One region of the Blautia sp. AM28-27 genome, then DNA from elsewhere that is predicted to be linked to it. Evidence: a T-box and tRNA genes for the amino acid it is inferred to sense, from the RefSeq annotation. Region 1 holds a T-box; the other regions hold tRNA genes.
The links. The T-box of region 1 lies ahead of DW743_RS11505 (proline--tRNA ligase). A T-box ahead of a tRNA ligase gene usually reads a tRNA of that ligase, here a tRNA-Pro.
Positions count from the first base shown of each region.

Region 2: it encodes a tRNA-Pro, which carries the amino acid that the T-box ahead of DW743_RS11505 (proline--tRNA ligase) is inferred to sense. The anticodon was not compared.
Region 3: it encodes a tRNA-Pro, which carries the amino acid that the T-box ahead of DW743_RS11505 (proline--tRNA ligase) is inferred to sense. The anticodon was not compared.

Region 1 covers NZ_QUJK01000008.1:40,918-45,086, reverse strand. The annotation lists gene DW743_RS11525 (YeiH family protein) at 1-158, shown strand, start outside; gene DW743_RS11520 (Cof-type HAD-IIB family hydrolase) at 214-1,029, opposite strand; gene DW743_RS11515 (alpha/beta hydrolase) at 1,361-2,191, shown strand; gene DW743_RS11510 (hypothetical protein) at 2,212-2,484, shown strand; T-box leader at 2,564-2,865, shown strand; gene DW743_RS11505 (proline--tRNA ligase) at 3,046-4,169, shown strand, end outside.
Region 2 covers NZ_QUJK01000009.1:45,146-49,314, forward strand. The annotation lists gene DW743_RS12115 (Cof-type HAD-IIB family hydrolase) at 112-897, opposite strand; tRNA gene DW743_RS12120 (tRNA-Pro) at 997-1,070, opposite strand; gene DW743_RS12125 (PcsB-like coiled-coil domain-containing protein) at 1,307-2,602, opposite strand; gene DW743_RS12130 (RsmF rRNA methyltransferase first C-terminal domain-containing protein) at 2,793-4,169, opposite strand, start outside.
Region 3 covers NZ_QUJK01000001.1:703,405-707,573, forward strand. The annotation lists gene DW743_RS03400 (glycoside hydrolase family 2 protein) at 1-319, shown strand, start outside; gene ilvN (acetolactate synthase small subunit) at 441-947, shown strand; gene ilvC (ketol-acid reductoisomerase) at 1,105-2,124, shown strand; gene DW743_RS03415 (sporulation initiation factor Spo0A C-terminal domain-containing protein) at 2,272-2,628, opposite strand; tRNA gene DW743_RS03420 (tRNA-Pro) at 2,894-2,967, shown strand; gene DW743_RS03425 (LacI family DNA-binding transcriptional regulator) at 3,063-4,091, shown strand.

The DNA.
Region 1 (4,169 bases):
CCGCCCTTGCGGCCATCGGCCTGAACACCGATTTCAAATCCCTCTGCCGCTCCGGCGCAAAGCCGATGCTGCACGGATTTATTATTTCGCTGCTGGTAGTCATTGTGGCGATCGCTGTTGAATTTGCTATCGGCATTGCGCCGCATGGGGTACTGTAAAGGAACAGAGAATTAAAAATCCAGACATCCGTATAGGATGCCTGGATTTTTTAAATCAAAACGGGTTTGTCGTTTCCTTCAAAAACGTTTTCAGAACCTGCAGCACCCCGTTCTCCCAGTACGGCGGGCAGGTGTGTTTTGCTGAGGCGATGACTTCCACTCGGGCGTTGGAGACGGCGTAGCTTTCGCCGGCGTTCTGAAGCATCTCGATGTCGTTCAGGTTGTCGCCGAAGCAGCAGACTTCGTCTGGGGTAAGGCCAAAGTAGTTCATCAGAAATGAGAGACCGGTCCATTTGCTGACGCCGCGGGCGTTGCAGTCCAACCATTCCTTACCGGCGACAGCGAGTTTTGCCTGATGATTCCACGCCGGGATGAAATTTGGGGAGCAAAGCTCTTCACAGGAGGTTGGATGGTAGATTGTGAATTTGATAATGTCCTCGTTTTCTACCTTCGATAGATCCGGTACTTCGCGGACATCGAAGCCGTAGGAGTCGCGGAGCCAGTGAAACATGCGGCTTCCGGCATCTTCGGCGAGGCAGTAGTCCGGGGTGGCGGCAAAGCAGTCGCAGGACGGAAGTTCGTCGTGTACCATGCGGCACATGGATTTCCAGAGTGCCGTTTCCATCGGATATGTTTTCAGAATCTTTTCCGGTGTGCGCACGACAGTTCCGCCATCGGAGATGTAGAGCAGGCGGTCCTTGATCGGAGCGAAAAGCTTCTGTTCACTGGAAAACTGGCGGCCGGAACAGACAACAAAATGGATGCCCTGGTCGACAAGCCTGGAAACAACAGTCATATATTCCGGGTCGATCAGAAGTGTGCCGTCTTTGACGAGCGTTCCATCGACATCGGTTGCAATCAACTTTATCATAATAGAAAATCTCCTTATCTTGTCACAGAAAAAATTCAAACTATAGCAAGACCAGAAAATAACGCAAAAAAGGCAGTGCTGCAGGGCGCGAATTACAAGGAACGGATTTGAAGGCGTACCGGGGTACGACGAAAATCCGTGACGCAGTAATTCACGTTCTGCAGTGCTGAATTTTTTGCATTATTTTCTGGGATTGCTATAAACATGATTATATCGTGAATTGCTTCGGGGTGCAAGCCGGAACCGGAGGAACGCAAAACTCCACGTTGACGAAACGCAGAAATAAGGCGTAAAATAAAGAAAAATATATATCCACAGGGGGATTTTTATTATGGCATTTATTCAGGTAAGCTTCATGTCAAAAACTTTAATGCGCACCGTACCGCTGCAGGTTATTCTGCCGGTCGACAAATTTACCTTTGGGCAGCCGGAGCGCGAGGAAAAACCGTTTAAAACGCTGTATTTGCTGCATGGCATTTTTGGGAATGAGACAGACTGGGTTCATGGAACCAGAATCCAAAGATGGGCAGAGGAGAAAAACCTTGCCGTTGTCATGCCGGCCGGCGAGAATGCGTTTTATGTGGATCAGCCGTCCATCGGTGCCATGCACGGACAGTTTATCGGAGAAGAACTGGTTGAGATTACAAGAAAAATGTTTCCGCTGTCCAGAAAAAGAGAAGACACCTTTATCGGAGGCCTTTCCATGGGTGGTTTTGGCGCACTCAGAAATGGCCTGAAATATCACGATACCTTCGGGGCTGTGATCTGCCTGTCCGGTGCACTTCATGTGCTGGAAAATCCGGAAGAGAGCAGAGCGGACAGCTTTGCACATGAAGAAGGTTATTTCGGAAATCTGGTCGAAGCAGCAAAGAGTGACAAAAACCCGGCTGTTCTTATCGAGCAGTTAAAGGAAGCACGGAAAAAAGAACCGTCTGTCAATGTGCCGACCGTATTCCAGGCGTGCGGAACAGAGGACGGACTTCTGGAAGTAAACCGTCTCTACCATAAACGGATGGAAGAGAGCGGCATGGACATTGTCTACTATGAGAGCAAGGGTGGCCATGAATGGGATTTCTGGGATGAGTGGATCAAAAAGGCACTGGACTGGCTGCCACTTGAGGAAAAGACGGAAGGTCTGAACAGCGGAAACGTAAATGTTTAAAGGAAAAAGGGAGACAGGCAATGCCAGAAACGAGAAATGACGAATTGTACCGTGCGTTAAAACACAACGGTTACCCGGACGACTTCTGCCGGGAAATTGCATACCGCCAGATGAACACCGATTTTACCGCCACGCGGATGCTCGGCTATCTCTACCGCGTCACAAGCCCGCGCGCCGAGGACGTTGTCGATGAGATGCTGGCTATCCTGAGTGACCGCAAAGCATGGATTGAGAAAAAACAGTCTGAGGAAGCCCAGGCGGCAATCAGCAGAATGTATCGGGAAGGCCTGTAACCTGGGCGGGCGTTTATGCAGAAAAAGCAGAAGGAACGGGCTTGCATTCTTTTCTGGTTTCTGCTACAATCAGTGCAGTGAAAAAGCGACGAAAAGAAACAGTAGCGACAGAGCGCATTCAGAGAGAAAGCGGCAGGTGAAAGCTTTTTGCAGAATCTATCGTGAACCGGTCTTGGAGCTGTGCACCGAAGAGAAGAAAATCCATCAGGGAAAATTTATTTCGTAGGCTGCACCGGGATCTCCCGTTACAGAGAAGGTACAGAGAGCAGAGATCACGCGTATTACAAAATACAAAAATCGTGGGGTACAAATGCTTTGTGTCAGAGTGCAGGAGTTTTCCTGAATTTAGGTGGTACCGCGGATAAAAAATTCGCCCTAAACTGCAGCTTGCGGTTTAGGGCTTTTTTCTGTTTGAAAACGAAGCATCTAACTCGTTACTTCAGTGATGAGTTAGATGCGTAAAATGTTGACTAAAAGCTTAAAATCGGACAGGCTGGAATGTTCTCGCGTCTGGAAGATTTCAGATGTTGAAAACCAAAAAAACAAGGAGGAAATCAGAAAATGAAACTTGAAAAATTAGTAGGAGAACGCTTCAAAGAAAGACCTGCTGACTGTGTCATCGACAGCCATGCTATTATGGTAAAAGGCGGATACATCAAATATATGGCAAACGGAATCTATTCTTCCTATCTGCCGCTGCGCCGCATTGTGCGCAAAATCGAGCAGATCCTGCGCGAGGAGATGGACAAAATCGACGGCCAGGAAGTGCAGTTCCCGGTTGTCATGCCGGCTTCTCTGTGGGATGAGTCCGGCCGTTACGATAGCATCGGCGATGAGCTGCTGCGCTTCACCGACCGCAACAATGCCAAAATGGTACTCGGCATGACCCACGAGGAGGCAGCCGTACACCTTGTACGCGAGTATGCACAGAGCTACACCAAATATCCGTTTATGATCTATCAGATCCAGACAAAATTCCGTGATGAGGCCCGTCCGAGAGCCGGACTGATCCGTGTGCGTGAGTTTACGATGAAGGATGCTTACTCCTTCCATACCAGCCAGGAAGATCTGGAGCAGTATTACGAGAAATGCCACGCAGCATACGAGCGTATCTTCGAGCGTGTCGGCGTGCCGGAGGTGGTATCTGTCAAATCCGATTCCGGTATGATGGGCGGCAACATCTCCCATGAGTTCATGCTTCTGACTCCGGTCGGAGAGGATTCCATCGTTCTGTGTGATTCCTGCGATTACAGAGCCAACATGGAGGCAGCTGAGAATATTTCCGACATCGCAAGAGACGCAGAATCCGCTGCACTCGAAAAGGTTTATACACCGAACGTCCACACCATTGAAGACGTCTGCAATTTCTTCGGAGACGAGACAAAGAACTCCTGCAAAGCCGTTGTTTATCAGCAGAATGTCGATGATAAATACGTTGTCCTTTTCATCCGCGGCGATCTCGAAGTCAACGAGACGAAGCTGGTCAACTTCCTCGGCGAGCAGGTTCACGCAGCCGTGATCACCGAAGAATGCGGACTGAACGCAGGCTATATCGGACCGGTGAACCTGAAGGTGAACGGAGATGCCGTTGTTCTCTATGATAAATCCCTCGAGGGAAGAAACAACCTTTCCTGCGGAGCCAACGAGGCAGAGCATCATTACAAAGGACTCGACATGGAGCGCGA
Region 2 (4,169 bases), on a different contig from region 1:
TTTCAGACGCTGCTTTTCTTGTTTCCTTTTTCAGAAAATTGCAACCAAAGGGGCGCACCTGAAAATTTCTTTTCAAATGCGCCCCTTCGCTTTCTTTTTTCTGTTTTTCTATCAGATCAATCCGTAATGCTCCATCGCCTTTGCCACGCCGTCCCGCTCGACGGTATCGGTTACGTACTCTGTGTACGGATCCAGAACCTCATCATGTTTTCCAAGCGCAATGGTGTGTGCGCCGCACCGGAACATGGTAAGGTCGTTGCTGCTGTCGCCAAATACGTATGCATCTTCTTTCTCCAGCTGAAACTGTTTCAGCGCATAGTCCACAGCTGTTCCTTTGCTGCAGCCGTGCGGAACGATTTCGTATACACCGCCGCGGCGATCCATGATATCAAACTCCTGCTCAAATTCACGGTACATACGTTCTATATCAGACTGTGCATCGGTTACGATACAAAATTTATCGTAAATGATTCCTTTTGTCTCCGCTGTCTCCGCGAGTCCGATTCCGACAGCAGCGAAATAGGCACGGGTCTGCTCGACCTCCCGAAAACGGGATACCTCCGACGAAAAATAAACATTATCCGTTCCCTCCAGAATCATGCCGATCCTGCACGCCTTTAAAATAACCGGGATTTCCTCACAGCGCTTTTTCGGAATCGTCTGATGCATCAGAATTTCGCCGTCCCGGCGCAGATAGGTCCCGCAGCCGCACAGAAATCCGGAAAACGGAAGCTTTTTCAGCTCCTCGGGCAGCTCCGACCAGGTGCGGCCGGTATTAATAAACGTAAGATTTCCTTTTTCCGCTGTCTTTTTCAATGCATCGAGCGCGCTCTGCGGAATTTCTTTTGTAATCTCACTCAGTAACGTTCCATCAATATCAAAAAATAATGCTTTCACAAAAATTTCCTCCTCGTGTACTGTTTCCTGTTCTCTTTCTGACATACGAAAAAATGCCGAAGCTCTTGATTGTCAAGGCTTTCGGCATTTTCATTCCAGTCGAAGCGACGGGATTCGAACCCACGACCTCTGCGTCCCGAACGCAGCGCTCTACCAAACTGAGCCACGCTTCGATTTTATTTGTTTTCTGAACTCTCGTCCGTCAACAATAGCTATTATATATGATGTCTATAGGAATGTCAACACCTTTTTTGAATTTTTTTTAATTTTTTTTATTATTGCTTCAAAAGGTACATTTTACACAGGTTTGCGGCCTTTTTGGTGTTATTTTAGAATGACAGTTTCTGAGAAAGTCAAAAAAAGAGATATGCCGGAAGTTCTGTTCCGGCATATCTCTTATCTTTGTTTCTCAGCTCAGCTGATATACATCTGCATACTGCACGCCGAAGCTCAGCGCCTCGGAATGGCTGCTGCAGAAGATGTCTACGTGGCCGTAAGCGGTTCCGCGGTCTTCTACCGTGTAAACCTGGCCGTTGATCATCAGTTTCGTTCCGAATGGTACACCGCCCATGGCGATCGTTCTGCCGGCGGTCGGTGTGGTTCCGCTCGCGGTGGATCCGCCGGACCACTGTCCGGTACAGATGGAACAGGAGCAATAGCCTGTCAGTTTAAATCTTCCAAGGTATGTTCCGCTGGAGGAGCTGCTGGAAGTATCTGACGCGGATGGACTCCCCGTTGTCGTGGAGGATGCGCTGCTGTCCGAAGAACTGCTTCCGGAGCTGCTGCTTGTATCGGTATCTGCTTTCGCTGCGGCATTTGCTGCTTCTGCGGCTGCGACTCTTGCGGCCTCGGCTGCCTGTTTTCTGGCGGCCTCAGCCTCAGCTTCTGCGGCAGCCTGCTGTGCGGCGGCTGCTGCGGCTGCTTCCTCTTCTGCTTTCTTCTGCGCTGCAATCTCCTCTTCTTTCGCCTGACGGATCAGGTCATTGATTGCATCTGCTTTGCTGTTGATTTCATCTACCAGTGCACTCTCGCTGGATTTTGCATCGTCCAGCTCTGCGGAGTAGGTACGGAGTTCCTGATAAGCTGCTGCGTACAGCTCCTGAATGGCTTCCTGCTGATCGCTGCTCTGCTGCTGCAGTTCTACGATCGCTGCCTGCTCTTCCTGCACCTGTGTTTCTTTTTCTTTTACCTGGTCTACCGTGTCCTCATACTCCTGCATAAGATCGCGGTCGAAATCGGAAATTTTCTGTATGTATTCTGCCCGGCTGATCAGCTCTGAAATGCTTTTGGAAGAAAAGAGCATTGCCATGTATCCGTTTCCGGAGGAATTTTCATACATATACTGGATACGGAGCTTCATCGCCTCGTACTGCTCTTCTTCTTTTGCTTTTGCATCTTCCAGATCTGCCTGAATCTGTACCAGTTCGTTCTGCTTCGCATCATACTGATCCTGAAGCTCCTGCAGACGGTTCTGCAGATCGTCCAGCTGCTGGTTCAGTTCGGAAAGATATTCTTCTGATTGTCCCTTTTTGGAATTGAGTTCGTCAATCCTGCTCTGTATGCTGTCAAGCTGAGACTGTGCGGCAGCCTGTTCTGCCTGAGCATTTGAAATTTTCTCCTTTGTACTGGCACCATAGCATGGCAGAACGGTTGCTGCCGTAAGCACTGTGGCCAAAACCAGGCTGAATAATTTCTTTTTTTTCATGTCGTACACCTCATACTTATTACGTTCTGTTGCTGATTGTCACTCCAAGTTACTGCGGAAAATGGGCCTTTTTTCCCGCCGTACTTTGCCATTATAACACAAGTATGTCTGAAATGAAAGTCTTTTTTAATTTCTGTTAATAACTTTGTAATATTTCGACGTTTTTCCTGCAAAAACTGGCATGATTTTTCTACTTTCTCCATCCAACAGGGTACTTATTTTTCAAGGTTCCATTGACCAGTTTGCCCCATCCAAGGCCGAATCCATCGACGCAGACCAGCTTCCAGCCCGACGGCGATGCGGTCTCTCCCGGCTCTACGGAAATTGTCTCACCGTGGAGATATTTTTCGGTACGCTCGTCATCTGCCTTTAAATTCATGTAATCTTTGAACTTGTCCGCGGAGAGTGTCACGGCAAACGGCTGTGACGGCTCGAAACGGTCTTTTTTCAGTTCACCGAGATACAGACCGTTCCGCAGGAAATGAAGATTCCGCACGCCATCCGGCAGGGACGGGGAATGGTATACTTTTCCGGCGCGGACTTCCAGTTCCTCAACCGGGATCGGTGCTGTCATCCGGGACAGGAAATCGGAAAGGATCTGTTTTTCTGCTTTCGACGGACCCGGTGCTTCCGTTCCGCGGTCTTTTTTCCGGTTTTTCTGTTTTTTGTTTTTCTTTTCGATCGGTTTTTCTTCTGTCTCATAAGGAATGGCTTCGCCTTTTTTGCGGAACAGGGCAAGGTAATGGCCCTCGCCGTTCATTTTATGCGGCCAGATGCGCACGGTCTTTTCGATCTCCGGATCGCCGTTTCCCCAGACTGGATTGCCTTTTGAAAAACCTTCGTAGCCTTCCATCTCGATCAGTTCCATTTCCGGGAAGTTTTCCAGAAGGAAAGAAACGGTTCCCTCGTCCTCCTGCGGGGCGAAGGTACATGTCGAATACATCATGAGGCCGCCCGGACGCAGCATTTTGACAGCATTCGAGGTGATCTCGCGCTGCAGATCCGCAAAGAAATCCGGCCGCTCCGGGGTCCAGGTGCCGATGACTGCCTCGTCTTTCCGGAACATGCCCTCGCCGGAGCACGGTGTATCCACGAGGATTTTATCGAAGAAGCCCGGGAATACGTCTGCAAGGCCTGCCGGTGTCTCATTGGTGACAAGCACGTTTTCGCTTCCGAACAGCTCCAGATTGCGCAGCAGTGCTTTGGCGCGGGCGTTGCTGATGTCATTGGCGACGAGAAGGCCGGTTCCTTTCAGGCGCGCATTCAGCTCGGTTGCCTTGCCGCCCGGTGCGGCGCAGAGATCGAGCACACGCTCACCCGGTTCGATCGGGAGGCGGGACGCCGGGGTCATGGCGCTTGGCTCCTGCAGATAGAAGACGCCTGCCGCATACAGCGGAGACTGGCCCATGCGCATGCCGTCCGGCACGAAATAGCCGTTTGGAATCCACGGAATTTTCTTCCACGTTCCCGGAACAAGCGGCGGGAAATCTTCGGTCCGGCATTTTTTTGTATTCACACGCAGCCCGGCTGTGCGGGGTGCGTCGTAGGAAGTTAAAAATGCATCAAA
Region 3 (4,169 bases), on a different contig from region 1:
CTTTCGTCCGTTAAAAGTAAAACCGGAGGAGCGCGCGTTTGCTTTTTCTGAATACGGCGGCTATACGTATCCGGTACAGGAGCATCTCTACTCCGAAAAATCGTTCGGCTACCGCACATACCAGAACCAGGCACAGTACCAGAAAGCGATGGATGCACTGGCAGAAAAGATAAGAGAACTCACAGAACAGGGACTTGCCGCAGCAGTCTACACACAACTTACCGATGTCGAGGAGGAGTCGAACGGCATCCTTACGTATGACCGGAAGGTGCGCAAATGGGAACCACAGGAGGCAAAAGATTTTTGCCCAAAAGAATAATTTGGTAAAATTTTTGTTGACAAAGCGAGGATAAGTTGCTAATATATTGGATAAGGCGTTGGAAGTTGTAAGAAATTGCTGAAAATCCGCGGCGCCTGCGGATGGAGGAAAGTTGGTGTTTATGGAACAGAAAAGAACATTATCCCTGCTGGTGGATAATACGCCGGGACTTTTAAGCAGAGTAGCTGGTCTTTTCAGCCGACGCGGATACAATATCGAGACGATCACCGCCGGTGTGACAGCAGACCCGCGATACACAAGAATGACTGTTGTTCTGTACTGCAGTGATGAAATGATTCTGGAGCAGATCAAAAAACAGCTGGCAAAACTTGTCGATGTGCGGGACATCAAAGAGCTGAAGCCGGACGAGAGTGTCAGACGAGAGCTGATGCTGGTCAAAATCCGTGTGAATGAAAATGAACGCCGCAATGTCATCGCCATCTCCGATGTCTTCCGTGGAAGAATCGTGGATGTGGGACAGGAAAGCCTGATTGTAGAGCTGACCGGAAACCAGTCAAAGCTCGAAGGGTTCCTGAATCTGGTACAGGGATACGAAATCCTGGAACTGGCCAGAACAGGAGTGACAGGACTCTCCAGAGGAGTCCACGATGTGCGTTACCTCGATTAACGCAGATCACATTACATACGTTTGCTAGAGGAATGAAATTTTTGTATAGAAAAGTTCATTTCCCTGACAAACAGCAAAAGGCAGAAATGCTTTTCGCTGTATAAATTGACCGACCTGCCGCCGGTCAAGACATTCTATATATATGGAGGAAAATAAAATGGCAGCAAGACTTTTTTATCAGGAAGATTGTAATCTCTCTTTACTGGAAGGCAAAAAAATCGCAATTATCGGCTACGGAAGCCAGGGACATGCTCATGCACTGAACCTGAAAGATTCCGGCTGTGATGTTATTATTGGACTTTATGAAGGCAGCAAATCCTGGGCAAAAGCAGAGGCACAGGGATTCAAAGTATATACCGCTGCTGAGGCTGCAAAACAGGCTGATATCATCATGATCCTGATCAACGATGAGAAACAGGCTGCAATGTACAAAAAAGATATCGAGCCAAACCTGGAAGAGGGCAACATGCTGATGTTCGCTCATGGTTTCGCTATCCACTTCGGACAGATCGTACCTCCGAAGAACGTAGATGTAGCCATGATCGCTCCGAAAGCACCTGGCCACACAGTAAGAAGCGAGTATCAGGCTGGCAAAGGAACTCCTTGCCTGGTTGCTGTTGAGCAGGATTACACTGGAAAAGCTCTGGACAGAGCACTGGCTTACGGTCTTGGAATCGGCGGAGCAAGAGCTGGTCTTCTGGAGACAACCTTCAGAACTGAGACCGAAACAGACCTGTTCGGTGAGCAGGCAGTTCTCTGCGGCGGTGTATGCGCCCTGATGCAGGCTGGATTTGAGACTCTGTGCGAAGCCGGATACGACCCGAGAAATGCATATTTTGAGTGTATCCATGAGATGAAACTGATCGTAGATCTGATCTACCAGTCCGGATTCGCAGGAATGAGATACTCTATCTCCAATACAGCAGAGTATGGCGATTACATCACCGGACCGAAGCTGATTACAGAAGAGACGAAGAAGACCATGAAGAAAATCCTCTCCGATATTCAGGATGGTACTTTTGCAAAAGATTTCCTTCTGGATATGTCCCCAGCAGGCGGACAGGCTCACTTCCGTGCTATGAGAAGAAAAGCTGCAGAGCATCCGTCAGAGAAAGTCGGAGAAGAAATCAGAAAACTGTACAGCTGGAGCAACGAGGACAAACTGATCAACAACTAATCGGTTTGCTGTCAAATGATCCATATCGGGAGGCTGCCTTTGTGGGCAGTCTCCTTTTTGCTCTATCATGAAAAAAACACTTCCGCGCCATGCATATCCCCCAATATGATACGGCGCGGAAGTGTTTTTCTTTTGCATATTTGTTTTTTATGCCTCCTGACGACAGGCAGGAAAAGCGCGATAGTACTTGATATAAGAACTTAAAATATCAAAAAATTCGGAATTGGTCGGTTTTGTCAGAACCGGATGCACAGAAAGCGAAAAGAGCAGATCACGGTTTCCGCGGGTCCAGCAGACGGAAATAGCGGTGCGGATGTCTCGTTCGACGCAGGAGGACGATACCTGAAACGTTTGTGCGATCTTTGGGTACAGCGTTTTGCTGACCCGAAGGAGATAATCTTCGTCTTCCATGCATAAAGCGATACCATAGGCGAGATAGCGAAATCCGCGGTATTTTGCACCAATTCCTAAAGAGTGTAGTAGAAAGTAAATTTTAGTTTCCATTACGATGTCTCCTTTTATTCAGTTTTTACATAGTCTTTGCAGACGGGCATGCCAGAGGTGAAAGCTTGTATGGCATACGATTTTCCCCTTTCACTTATGATACGTGGAAAACGTCGAAAAATTACATATTTAGAAAGAAAAAGTGACGATACGGTAAAACAGAGGAAAACATGACACAAAATAAAGAAGTGAATGTAATGAAATGGACAAGGGAAAAATAGCATTGATTTTTCAGAAGTTCGCTGGTATAATAAAAGTGTGATTACGGGGTATGGCGTAGCTTGGTAGCGCGTACGGCTGGGGGCCGTGAGGTCGCAGGTTCAAATCCTGTTGCCCCGATCGGTAAGAGTGTCGTTTTACGGCACTTTTTTTCTTACGGACAAAGACGTGTGCGAGAGAAAAATGAATTGCGCAGAAAAAACAGGGAGGAAGTTATGGGGAAAGTAACGATACAGAGTATGGCAAAGGAGCTGGGACTGTCCCGGAATACGGTTGCCATGGCATTAAAGGATGATCCGAAGGTGGCTCCGGTGACACGGGAGAGAGTTCTTCGGATGGCGAAAAGGAATGGGTATCTGGGCGAAAATGTATACGTGGAAGAGGTTCGGGCACCACAGGAGAAGCATTACAATATTATGGTTCTGCGTACGCGGGATGCCGCTGTTTATTGGGACCGCGTCGTGAGCGGCATCTCTGAGGAGGCGAGCCTCAACAACTGTCAGACGCGCGTTGCGGTCGTGACGGAGCGTGAGGAAGAGAACGGTATTCTGCCGCTCGGACTGGATGAAAATATCGATGCAATCTTCTGCATTAAGATGCTGCCGCCGGAATATATGCAGAAACTGGTAAATCTGGGGTATCGCATTTTTCAGCTTGACCATTACTGCGGTATCGAACAGCGGCCGATGGGCGATATCGTGCGTGTGGACGGTGTGCAGCCGGTGAGTCTTCTGACGTCCCATCTGATCGAGCAGGGCATGATGCGGATCGGTTTCCTAAGTGAGCACAGCAGCACGTATGAGTCGATGCATGACCGGTATGTCGGTTTCCTTGCAGCGATGGAACAGGCGGGCATTCCGCTCGAGGAGGAGCTTGTGCGCCCCAATATGGAGAGCGATCATTTTTATTACCCGGAAAATTTTGACAAGATTGTGGCGAGCTATGATACCCTGCCGGAAGCGATTGTCTGCGGCAACGATATGATCGCCAAAAGATTGACAGAGTCCTTCCGGAAAATCGGTGTGCGCGTGCCGGAAGATGTGGCGCTGACCGGGTTTGATGATGACGAGGACCGGATGCTGTATCCGTTTTTCTCGACCGTTCACGTTGATACAAAGTGGCTTGGCCGCCGTATGGTACATGAATTTTTATGGCGGGAGGAGCACCCGGAAGCGCCGAAAGAGAGGATTCTCGTATCGGGTGAGGTTGTGGTACGCCGTTCCTCGTGCAAGCGCCAGGGATAGAAAGAAATAGAAAAAACAGGAAAAAATGAAAAAAGAAAGAGAGCCGGAAACGCCCCGGCGGACGAGAAGAAAAACCGT